Regions from separate parts of the Eubacterium sp. Marseille-QA0814 genome, predicted to be linked through region 2. Evidence: a T-box and tRNA genes for the amino acid it is inferred to sense, from the RefSeq annotation. Region 2 holds a T-box; the other holds one or more tRNA genes.
The links. A T-box is a leader RNA that pairs with one kind of tRNA and senses whether it is charged. The one in region 2 lies ahead of thrS (threonine--tRNA ligase), so its partner is inferred to be a tRNA-Thr.
Positions count from the first base shown of each region.

Region 1: it encodes a tRNA-Thr, which carries the amino acid that the T-box ahead of thrS (threonine--tRNA ligase) is inferred to sense. The anticodon was not compared.

Region 1 is NZ_CBCPMG010000001.1:42,763-49,132, forward strand. Features, by position in the region: rRNA gene ACQY63_RS00230 (23S ribosomal RNA) at 1-1,545, shown strand, start outside; tRNA gene ACQY63_RS00235 (tRNA-Asn) at 1,647-1,718, shown strand; tRNA gene ACQY63_RS00240 (tRNA-Glu) at 1,749-1,820, shown strand; tRNA gene ACQY63_RS00245 (tRNA-Thr) at 1,899-1,971, shown strand; tRNA gene ACQY63_RS00250 (tRNA-Ile) at 1,982-2,055, shown strand; tRNA gene ACQY63_RS00255 (tRNA-Val) at 2,106-2,178, shown strand; tRNA gene ACQY63_RS00260 (tRNA-Leu) at 2,206-2,289, shown strand; gene ACQY63_RS00265 (glycoside hydrolase family 25 protein) at 2,426-3,673, shown strand; tRNA gene ACQY63_RS00270 (tRNA-Arg) at 3,893-3,966, shown strand; gene ACQY63_RS00275 (ATP-binding cassette domain-containing protein) at 4,291-6,370, shown strand, end outside.
Region 2 is NZ_CBCPMG010000001.1:380,468-386,837, reverse strand. Features, by position in the region: gene ACQY63_RS01785 (hypothetical protein) at 1-126, opposite strand, end outside; gene rplT (50S ribosomal protein L20) at 514-870, opposite strand; gene rpmI (50S ribosomal protein L35) at 893-1,090, opposite strand; gene infC (translation initiation factor IF-3) at 1,121-1,615, opposite strand; gene ACQY63_RS01765 (DUF1540 domain-containing protein) at 2,005-2,331, opposite strand; gene thrS (threonine--tRNA ligase) at 2,457-4,421, opposite strand; T-box leader at 4,520-4,718, opposite strand; gene ACQY63_RS01755 (FKBP-type peptidyl-prolyl cis-trans isomerase) at 4,963-6,147, opposite strand; gene guaB (IMP dehydrogenase) at 6,242-6,370, opposite strand, start outside.

The DNA.
Region 1 (6,370 bases), 340 kb from region 2:
GTAAAGCTGATCTGCCCTGGGTTAGTCGGGGCCTAAGGCGAGGTCGAAAGACGTAGTCGATGGATAACAGGTTGATATTCCTGTACTACAATATATCAGAACTGTGGGGACACAGACAGAAAGCCAGAGCCGGGAATGGAAAGACCGGTACAAGCGAGGTAGGAGTAAGGCAGGCAAATCCGCCTTACAATCTGAAGACGTGATGTGTAGCGAAGTTATAAGTAGCGAAGCTGGTGAGCTGGCTGTCAGGAAAAGCCGCTATTGTGTATATTGTACCCGTACCGTAAACCGACACAGGTGGATGAGGAGAGAATCCTAAGGCCGACGGAAGAAGCATTGTTAAGGAACTCGGCAAAATGGCCCCGTAACTTCGGGATAAGGGGTGCCTACGAAGGTAGGCCGCAGAGAATTGGCCCAAGCAACTGTTTAGCAAAAACACAGGTCTATGCGAAACCGTAAGGTGATGTATATGGGCTGACGCCTGCCCGGTGCTGGAAGGTTAAGAGGAGAGGTTAGCGAATGCGAAGCTTTGAATTTAAGCCCCAGTAAACGGCGGCCGTAACTATAACGGTCCTAAGGTAGCGAAATTCCTTGTCGGGTAAGTTCCGACCCGCACGAAAGGCGTAATGATTTGGGCACTGTCTCAACAATGCATCCGGTGAAATTGAAGTACCAGTGAAGATGCTGGTTACCTGCGCCAGGACGGAAAGACCCCATGGAGCTTTACTCTAGCTTGATACTGGGATTCGATATTGTATGTACAGGATAGGTGGGAGACTAGGAAACGGGAACGCCAGTTTTCGTGGAGTCACCCTTGGGATACCACCCTTGCAGTATTGGGTTTCTAACATGCAGCCGTTATCCGGCTGGTGGACAATGTCAGGTGGGGAGTTTGACTGGGGCGGTCGCCTCCGAAAGAGTATCGGAGGCGCTCAAAGGTTCCCTCAGAATGGTCGGAAACCATTCGCAGAGTGCAAAGGCATAAGGGAGCTTGACTGTGACACCGACGGGTGGAGCAGGTACGAAAGTAGGACTTAGTGATCCGGTGGTATAAAGTGGGATTGCCATCGCTCAACGGATAAAAGCTACCCTGGGGATAACAGGCTTATCACTCCCAAGAGTTCACATCGACGGAGTGGTTTGGCACCTCGATGTCGGCTCATCGCATCCTGGGGCTGTAGTAGGTCCCAAGGGTTGGGCTGTTCGCCCATTAAAGCGGTACGCGAGCTGGGTTCAGAACGTCGTGAGACAGTTCGGTCCCTATCCGGCGTGGGCGTAGGATATTTGAGAGGAGCTGTCCTTAGTACGAGAGGACCGGGATGGACTGACCTCTGGTGTACCTGTTGCATTACCAAATGCATCGCAGGGTAGCCAAGTCGGGACGGGATAAACGCTGAAGGCATCTAAGCGTGAAGCCCCCTCAAGATGAGATATCCCATTCGTAAGAATTAAGACCCCTTGAAGACTACAAGGTTGATAGGTCAGAGGTGGAAGTGCAGTAATGCATGCAGCTGACTGATACTAATAGGTCGAGGGCTTATCCATGAAGGAAGGAAAGAGGAGTTATCTCCGGATGTGAAATTTTTCAGTGTGTGGTTTTGAATGTACAATGCATTCATAGTTCAGATAAAATCTGATGAAAATAATCCTCGATAGCTCAATGGTAGAGCACTCGGCTGTTAACCGAGGGGTTGTAGGTTCGAGCCCTACTCGGGGAGTTTTTTTGTACTATATGGTACGAAGGAAATGGCTCCTTGGTCAAGCGGTTAAGACATCGCCCTTTCACGGCGGTAACACGGGTTCGATTCCCGTAGGAGTCACGCAGACTAAAAGAATTTAGTGGCAAGAAAGACTTGGTTCTGCTGAGGAAGCAGAAGGGTTGAAGAAAAAATGAATAAGCCGATGTGGCTCAATTGGCAGAGCAGCTGATTTGTAATCAGCAGGTTAACGGTTCGAGTCCGTTCATCGGCTTTAAAGAAATGGACCTGTAGCTCAGTTGGTTAGAGCAACCGGCTCATAACCGGTCGGTCCTGGGTTCGAGTCCCCGCAGGTCCACTAAAAGAAGAAAAACTTAAAGAACCAGCAGATAGTAATATCAAAGAAAAGGGATCTTAGCTCAGCTGGGAGAGCATCTGCCTTACAAGCAGGGGGTCACAGGTTCGAGCCCTGTAGGTCCCACTAGGTTATCGAAAGATAATCAAGGAAGCCGGTGTGGCGGAACTGGCAGACGCGCAGGACTTAAAATCCTGTTGTGGCAACACAGTACCGGTTCGATTCCGGTCACCGGCATAAGAGATATCACCCATGTGATATCTCTTTTTTGTGTAATAGGAAATTCTCTAAAATTTATTGTTACACAAAATCTACTATGGATGCGAGTTGTCGCCAATACACGTAAATTATTTTAATAAATTAGGAGAGAAAAATGAAAAATAAACTATTAAGAAGAATTGCAACGGCAGCCGGAGTGCTAACTATGACATGTTTAGTGTTTGGCACTTCAACAAAAGCTTATGGAAAACAATTAAAGACAAATGTTACAATTACTAAGCTTTCTACAACAACAAAGGGAACAAAACTTCAGTGGAAGTCTAAAAAGAAATATGACAGATATATTGTTTATAGAAGCGTAAATAATGGAACATTTAAAAACGTCGATTATACTTCTTCTTTAGAATACATAGATGATGATATAGAGACAGGAGAAAAATATACATATAAAATCAGACCATTAAAGTATAAAAAGCATAATAAAAAATCTTATGGAAATTACTCGTATGTTTCAGCAGAAATAGTTGCAAAACCTCTAGGGGTTAAGGACGTAAGCGTTGTGGATTTTAAAGACTACAAGTTTGTAACATGGGATTTAAATGATAGTGCGTCAAGTTATGTTTTATATAGAAAAAAGAGTGGCGGTAAGTGGAAGTACATAACGGAATTAGCAGATGGTAACGGCTCCTATAAGGATTATGATGCTTCAAAGTCAAAAAAGTATCAGTATAGAATTGCTGTAGTAGAAAACATAAACGATACTATTTATAAAAGTGCTTATACAAAATCATCTTATGCCGGTAATTTAAAAGGTATAGATGTTTCATATCATAATGGAAGAATTAACTGGAAAAAAGTTAAAAAAGCTGGAATTACTTTTGCTATGATTAGACTTGGTTATGGAACAAAAAAAGGTGGCATTGTTGATAAGCAGCTAGATTACAATTATAAGAATGCAAAGAAAAATGGAATCAAGATAGGTTTATACCTTTATAGTTATGCTGACAATAACAAGGAAGCAAAAAATGAAGCTAAGTTTACATATAAAATGCTAAAAAGTTATGGCGACATTGATTATCCAATCGCTTTTGACTTTGAAAATGGATATAGAAATAAACGAAAGTACAAGAAATCCAATACAAATATAATCAAAACATATTGCGATTATTTGGAAAATAGAGGCTATGATACCAGTGTGTATTCTTACATGGACTTTTTGAAATATTCAGTGTATTACAAAAAGATATCTGACTATGGAGTATGGCTTGCAAGATGGACACATAATACAAAGAATTTTTATGATGGTGGTATTCCAAATGTTCAAATGTGGCAGTATTCTGACAGAGGAACTGTAAGGGGAATTAATTCAAGAGTAGATTTGAATTGGAATATAATAAAATAGTATTCGTATTCTTTTAATATTATTTTTCATGTAAGATTAAATTATAGTTGATAAAAGTCCGTATATTTATTAAGTTTTAGTTTATGAAGGTTGAGTTAGGATTTCTCGAATTTTCATATATTTACCTATTTTGAATTTTTCGTATTTTTATTGATTTCTGGTTGACAGAGAAAAGGATATGATGTAAAATAAGCAATGTCGCTAAAATGTGACTTGTGCGTACGTGTAGCTCAGTTGGATAGAGCGTCTGGCTACGGACCAGAAGGCCGAGGGTTCGAATCCTTTCACGTACATAAGAGAGACTCATAATTTGAGTCTCTTTTTTTTTGTTTAATAAGAAATTCTAAAGGAATTTCTTATTAAACAAAAACGTTCCACAAGGGAGGTACACTGGTGCGAGAAGAAAATAGTTGTGGGAGGGCACGTACTTGGTGTTTGGAATGTCGCAAGCGACATTCTTTTTAATGTAATAAATACTTAAGTTATAAAATAAAAAACAAAAACTTTGTTGACGGAGGGGATAAAATGTGTTATAAACTATTTGTATTAATCAGAATAGTACAATTAATACACAGGTAATACAATAGAGGAAAAGAAAAAAATAAAGGGGAATTATAATGCTAGAAACAAAAAATTTAAAGAAAGTATACAAAACAAAAAAAGGTGTTTCTGTCAATGCTTTAAACGGGGTATCTATTAAGTTCCCGGAGAAAGGACTTGTATTTCTTTTAGGAAAATCAGGAAGTGGAAAATCTACACTTTTAAATTTATTAGGTGGCTTGGATAAGTACGATGAAGGCGAAATAATTATTAAAGGTGTTTCATCTAAAGACTTTAACCAAAGTCATTTCGATTCTTACAGAAATACATACGTTGGATTTATTTTTCAGGAATACAACGTTTTAGAAGAATTTACCGTTGGAGCAAACATTGCATTGGCAATTGAACTTCAGGGACGAAAAGCATCTGATGAAGAAATCAATTCAATTTTAACAAAGGTTGATTTAGAGGGGTACGGAGATAGAAAGCCAAACGAATTGTCAGGTGGACAGAAACAGAGAGTGGCTATAGCAAGAGCCTTGGTAAAGAATCCACAGATTATTATGGCAGATGAGCCTACAGGAGCTTTGGATTCTAAAACAGGAAAACAGGTTTTGGATACATTAAAGAAATTGTCAGAAGAGAAACTGGTAATTGTTGTATCACATGACAGAGAATTTGCTGAAACTTATGGTGATAGAATTATCGAATTGGCAGATGGAAATATCATTGAAGATATGGAAAAGTCAGTGAAGATTGTAGCAAAGCAACGTAAAATAAATGAAGATAATTTACAGTTTAACGACACAACAGTTGTTGTAAAAAAAGGCTATCATTTAACTGAAGATGACAGGATAAAAATTAACGAATATATTGATAGAGTTAATAGCAATTTAAACATTAAGGTTGCTAACGAAAATCAGGGCGGTAGCACAGGAGAGTTTGTAAAAACAGACGAAAGTAAAATTAAATATCAGGACAGAGAATTTAAGTTAATCAAATCTAAACTACCTTTGAAAAATGCATTTAAAATTGGTGCAAGTAGTTTAAAACACAAAAAGATTAGATTGACAATTACAATTTTACTGTCATTTGTGGCGTTTACATTGTTTGCTTTAGCTGATACTTTTGGAAATTACAACCATATAAAAACATGTACAAAATCAATTGTTGATTCAAAAATAAAATACGCTACTGTTTCCAAATCAATTAAAGTAGGCGATGGCACATACAGCTATTGGAACGAATACGGAAACTATTTATCAAAAGGTGATTTGAAAAAAATCAACGAAGAGACAGGTTTGAATTTCACAGGGGTTATAACACCAAATGAAGAATTGACTTTAGGTAACATCGACACAAATGTAAAATTAACTGAAAATGATTCATATTGTGCATATGCAAATTCAGTGTCAGGTTTTACTACTCTTGATAACAAGAAATTAAAAGAGTACAACTACAAAATGATTGCGGGAAAACTACCGGAAGGAAAGAACAACGACATTGCGTTAAGTGAATATGTTTTTGAAACTTTCAAAAAAGCTGGTTATGTAAATGGAAATAAGACAATAAAGATTAATGATTACAATGATTTAGTTGGAAAAGAAATTGCTATCGGAAAATCAAAATATAAAGTTGTCGGAATTTTTGATACACAGGTTGATTTAAATAGATACAAAGATTTGTCAGGGGATTTAAAAGGAAATTCATCTGCAGAAAATTTAGCATTGTATGCGCTAGGAAATGAACTTGGAAAAATTCAACAGTACAGTCTTTCATCTGTGGCAGTTGTAAGTAGCGAAAAGTTTGCTGAAATCAAAAACGATGTTCCTAATTTTGTTCAGATGATGAACTCATACTTAAATGTATTTGATGATAAGGCTTCAGTAGATGGTGAGTATATTGGAACAATTGACGACATAGATTTAAATGACGTTACATGGCTTGACGGAAAGAAAGATAAGCTTGCAAACAACGAAATAATTGTTGATATTAAGAGCTTTACTTTTGATGAAAACCATGAGACAACTCTTAAAGAAAAATTAGAATACTTGAAAACACATACTTTTACTGTTTATACAGGAGATGATGAGAATACTAAGGATCTGGAAAAATGTAAGGTTGTTGGTGTTTTAGATTATGGCAAGGGCGAAGATA
Region 2 (6,370 bases):
TGTTACAGTAATGTTATTTGTACTTCCTGTAATTTCTTCGTTCTTTTTGGTAAATCCATAATCCTTTATATCACTGGGACTGCTTATTTTATCAGAAGCATCAATTTCCACTAATTTTGATAGCATTTCAGAGTTTATTGTACTTCTGCTTACATTTACTGATGAATCACTTTCTATGGTCCATTTTCCACCATTATTTGTTAATTTCGTGTTTTTCTTTCTTTTTCACATGACTATCCATCAAAAAATATCCACCTACGAAAACTACAAGCAAAACAATTACAACTATAACTTGCCCAGGCTTAATTAGATGTAACAACTCCGGCAAGTAAATTAACAAAAATCGTAATAACAACTATAATTGCTATAAAGCTGCCGCTGAAGCTTCGTTACCGGCGCGTGCCTATTTAGCAACATTTTTCCATTCGTGCAAGTACCCATCCATAGTGGAACGTTTCTTATTACACAAAAAAAGAAGACCTTTCGGTCTTCTTTTTATAAGAATAATAAAACTTATGCTAATTTTCCTTTAGCTACGTCTACTAATTTTGCAAATCCTTCTGCATCATTAACAGCCATTTCAGCTAACATTTTTCTGTTCATTTCAACTCCAGCAAGCTTAAGTCCATACATGAACTTGCTGTATGAAAGACCATTGATTCTAGCTGCAGCATTGATTCTTGCAATCCATAACTGTCTGAACTGTCTCTTTCTCTGCTTTCTACCTGCGTATGAGCTTGTTAATGCTCTCATAACAGACTGCTTAGCTACTCTGTACTGTTTTGATCTAGCTCCTCTATAACCTTTAGCTAGCTTTAATACTCTATTATGTTTCTTTTTAGCGTTCATTCCGCCTTTAATTCTTGCCATTTCTTCTTCCTCCTACTTCAGATTATAAATAAGGTAAAATCTTCTTCATATTCTTTACATTTGTAGCATCAGTTGTTGTTGCTTTTCTAAGATTTCTCTTTCTCTTAGCTGTCTTCTTTGTTAAGATATGTGATTTGTAAGCTTTATTTCTTTTAAGCTTTCCTGTTCCTGTCTTTTTAAAACGTTTTGCAGCTGCTCTGTTTGTCTTAATTTTTGGCATGATTAATTCCTCCTTAAATATGTTAAAAGCTTAACGCTTTTTTTCTAAAAACATTGTCATGTTTCTGCCTTCAAGTTTTGCCGCCTTGCTTACCTGAGCAATATCCTCAAGCATCTTTGCAAAGTCGTCTAAAACATGTGCACTACTACCTATATGAGCCATTTCTCTTCCTCTAAAGCGTAAAGTTACTTTGACCTTATCACCTTTTGTGATAAATTTTCTAGCATTGTTTGCCTTAGTCTTTAAATCATTCATTTCAACGTTTGGTGAAAGTCTGATTTCCTTAGTTTCAACAACATGCTGTTTCTTCTTTGCTTCTTTTTCTCTCTTCTGTTGCTCATATCTGAACTTTCCATAGTCCATGATCTTGCATACAGGAGGTTTCGCCTTTGGAGCAATTTTGATGAGGTCAAGTTCTGCTTCGTCAGCTAATTTCTGAGCATCTCTGGCAGACATAACTCCCAACTGTTCTCCATCTGTTCCAATTACGCGGACTTCTCTGTCTCTAATCTGTCCGTTGATCATTAACTCGCTAATAGTATTGCACCTCCATAAATAATTCTTTATGATAGCAGACTATCAAAAAAGTGGATAATCTGCACAGACTATCCACTAAATAATTTCAAAATTAATATTAAACCTCGATTCGCCTTTGCGTCTGGGTGAGAGTGGATAACTCTGCTTTCTTTTCTCAACAGACAATATGTTATCATTTATGAATAACATTGTCAACAACTTTTTAAAAAAATTACAACTTTTATGAAAATTCTAACTTTTTAGATATTTCTAATTAATTTACAATTTCCAAAATTTATATTTTTTATTTTACCCAACCTAGATTATAACACATATTTATCAAAAAATTATAGGTAAAACATTATAGAAATAATTTTTTTAAAATATTTCTTTTTAACTTAGCAGGTACATTCAAAACTACAACATTCTGTTTGGCTCTGGTGTGTTGCACCATTTCCATCAATTGTAATTTCCTTTGCGTGACACATACAATTATCATTATAAGTGCAATGTACCGCATCGCATTTTACGTCCATTTTTGTTTCCGGACCGCAGTTACAATGCTCAACTGTATTTGTCATACTGTTAGTTTTTTCTCTAAAATCTTCACAATATGTGGCATCCATAATTGTGGCATCTGTACCTCCAATTTGTATACCATCCTTGCAGCATTTTGAACTTTTGTTAAAATAACAATTTTTAACATCACAATTTAAAACAGTCATAAAAAACCTCCATACTATTTATTTTCGGAAAACCGATTATTAATAGTATGGAGATTTCTTTTACTTCTATTCAAAAAGCCTAAATACTTTTTTTAACAAAAATCTTATTTTTCTATTTTTGTTTATTATTTTTGATTTTCTTTGAACTCTTCTTTTCTAATTTCTTTTGTATCAATTTCCTTGCAAATCTGATTAATGAAATCATCAAGAGGTTTTACACCTTCATCGCCTGCAAATCTGCTTCTTACTGAAACAGTACCGTCTTCTTCCTCCTGCTGTCCAACAACTAACATGTATGGAAGTTTATCAAGACGTGCTTCACGAATCTTGTAACCAATCTTTTCTGAACGTGAATCTACAGTTACATCTACATGTCTTTCCTTTAATGCCTTTGCTACTGACTGAGCATATTCTTCATATTTTTCTGAAATAGGAAGAACTCTTACCTGTTCAGGGCATAACCATGTTGGGAACTTACCTGCATATTTTTCAATTAACCATGCTAAAGTTCTTTCATAACATCCCATAGATGTTCTGTGAATAATGTATGGTCTAACTTTTTCACCGTTCTGATCCACATAGTACATATCAAACTGTTCAGCTAATAAAGCATCCCACTGAATTGTAATCATTGTATCTTCTTTTCCGTATACATTCTTTGCATTAATATCTACCTTAGGTCCATAGAAAGCTGCTTCTCCAACGTCTTCTGTGTAGTTTATACCAAGTTCGTCTAAGATATTTCTAATATCCTGTTCTGTTTCATTCCAAACATCTGCATCACCAATGTATTTTTCCTTGTTTTCAGGATCCCATTTTGACAGATGATATGTTACATCTTCTTCAACACCTAATGTTTCCAAACAATATTTTGCAAGTGCAAGACAACCCTTGAATTCTTCTACCATCTGATCAGGACGAACAATTAAATGTCCTTCTGAAATTGTAAACTGACGTACACGTGTTAATCCGTGCATTTCTCCTGAATCTTCATTTCTAAATAATGTAGATGTTTCACTGTATCTACATGGCAAATCTCTATATGATTTCTGACTTGCTTTATATACATAATACTGGAATGGACATGTCATAGGACGAAGAGCAAGAACTTCTTTGTCATTTTCCTTATCTCCTAACACAAACATTCCATCTGTATAATGATCCCAATGTCCTGAAATCTTGTATAAGTCTGACTTAGCCATAAGTGGAGTCTTTGTTCTCATGTAGCCCCATTCATTATCCTCTAAGTCTTCAATCCATCTTTGCATTTTCTGAATCATCTTTGTACCCTTTGGAAGCAACAAAGGTAATCCCTGACCAATAACATCTACAGTTGTAAATAATTCCATTTCACGACCAAGCTTGTTGTGATCTCTGTTCTTCTGGTCTTCTAACATTTCAAGATATTCATTTAAAGCATCTTTGTTGTCAAATGCTGTTCCATAAATCCTCTGAAGTCTTGCATTGTCTGAATCACCTCTCCAATATGCCATTGATGATGATGTAAGCTTAAATGCCTTAATTGGCTTTGTGCTCATAAGATGTGGGCCTGCACAAAGGTCTACAAACTCACCTTGACTATAAAATGAAATTGTTGAATCTTCAGGTAAATCTTTAATTAACTCTACCTTGTATGGTTCATTTCTATCTTCCATATATTTAATTGCATCTTCTCTTGGGAGTGTAAATCTTTCAAGTCTTGCTCCTGACTTGATAATTTTCTTCATTTCTTTTTCGATTTTATCTAAATCTTCTCTTGAAAATGGTTCACTGTCAAAATCATAATAGAAACCATCATCAATTGAAGGTCCAATTGCTAATTTAGCTTCAGGGAAAAGATTTTTAACAGCTTCTGCTAATACATGTGATGCTGTATGTCTATAAGCAGCCTTACCTGCTTCATCTTTAAATGTTAAAATATTTAATGTACAGTCCTTATCAATAGTTGTTCTTAAATCTACAACTTCTCCATCTACTTCTCCTGCACATGCAGCTCTTCCTAATCCTCCTGAAATATCAAAAGCTATATCGTTTACTGTCATTGCTTCTGAATATTCTCTTACTGATCCATCTTTTAATGTAATTTTCATGTTTCCTACTTATGGCCTTGCCATATTTCTCCTTTCTGTTTTGACGTAAAACATAAACATTTTTTTCAAAAAGAAAAGTCCCTGTTTATGTTTCCATAAACAGGGACGTATTATGCGCGGTTCCACCCTGATTGCTTTCAAAACAAAAGCCTCTCATTTGGACTATAACGGAGTCACCGGGCTTGATTAGAGCCACTCCAAGGTAGTCTTCAATTATCTTTCTGTAAGATGTTTCCAGCCTAGACATCTCTCTCTGTAACCCTCCGGATAACCTACTGTCCTCTTCAACGTTTTATTCAGTATAAGTATCTTCCTAAGACACTCTCTACTTTTCCCATTATAACATTCAATAATAAGTTGTCAACAAAAGTTTTTATTAATTTTCAAAAATCTTTTTCTTTGTTTTTTCTTTATAGGAAAATCTCTTTCCACGACTTTTTTGCATTAATTTTGGCAAGCTTTTACACCTGCCAAAATCAATATATATTACCAATACCCTTTGGATTTTAAGAATTTCCGATGATTTTCATATTACATAAAATTATTTTCTTACTTTATAAGAATATTTAATTTTTGCATTTTTGAAAACGTAATTCTGTGCTTTATCTAATAAAACAACTTCTTTGATTTCCTCTTTAGTATAAAGCTTTTTCATCTCTTCTACACTATCCAAATTTGCATCTGCGTATGAATTTTCGTACTGTTCTTCAATTTCGTCGTTACTAGCAGTTAATTTTAAGTCCTTTACAAGTTGCCACATTAATAATTCAGACTTTAATTCTGTCTTATAATTCTCCTGCATAGTCTTGTCATCTAAACCTTCTCTCTTCTTATATTCATCAAGAGAAAGGCTTTCATATTCAGCCTGAGCTTCTGCACCACCATTCATTGAATCAATTACTTCCTGCTGTAATTTTGATGGAATAGCTTTCAAATTAACTTTTTCCAAAGCCTTCTGCCATAATTCCGGCTTGATAATTTCTTCTTTGATGTATTCCAAAATCCATTCGTTGTATTCTTTTACAGTTGAAATTCCACGTTCTTCGTAATAATTGTCTTTTACCCATTTATCAGTAATTTTGTTTCTTGTCAACTTATTAACTGATGTAATTTTCAACTTAAATACAACTGTTTTACTGCTATAATCTTTATTTGCTAACGAAAAATCATTAACTTCCTTATTATTTTTTACTTCAACAGTAACTGTTTCGCCACTCTTATGACCTGTAAGTTTGTCTGAAAAAGTCTTTGTAAGTCCTTCATTTGAACTTAAAATATTAATATCCTGCTCTTCTCCTGACAAATCATCTACTTTCTTGTTGTCAACATAAGCTACTCTGTTATATTCTACCTGATCAGTTTCTTTTGCAGCTCTATTAACAACTTCATATTCATCTGTATCTTCATATACAGATTCATCCCACATGTCCTGTGTTAATTCATATGTAAGCCCCTTAACATCGCCAACTGAAATGTAATCTTCAGTTTTTATTCCAAGGTCCTTATCCACATCTGACTTTGGTTTCATAACCTTTGCCCAATAAACAACAACTGCAAAAACAATAATAATAACAACAATTATCCCAGGTACCAACAATCTTTTAGATAAAGGTTTCTTTTCTACCTGTTCAGGTTCTACTGCTTTCACTTTTAATATTTTTTTCTTTTCCGTTGTAGTATTTTCGTTATTAACAATTTCATCTTTCTTTTCGTTCTTGTTTTCCACCGTCTTCTCTCCTTTATGCATAATAAGAAAGAATCTTTATAATAAAGATTCTTTCTTATTCTATCACATATTTAAAAAATAATATACGTTTTTATTAACTTTCTGTTGTATAGTTTGGTGCTTCCTTTGTAATATGAATGTCATGTGGATGACTTTCTTTCAATGAAGCTGCTGAAATCTTAACAAACTTACCTGTTTCTTTTAATGTTTCAACATCCTTTGC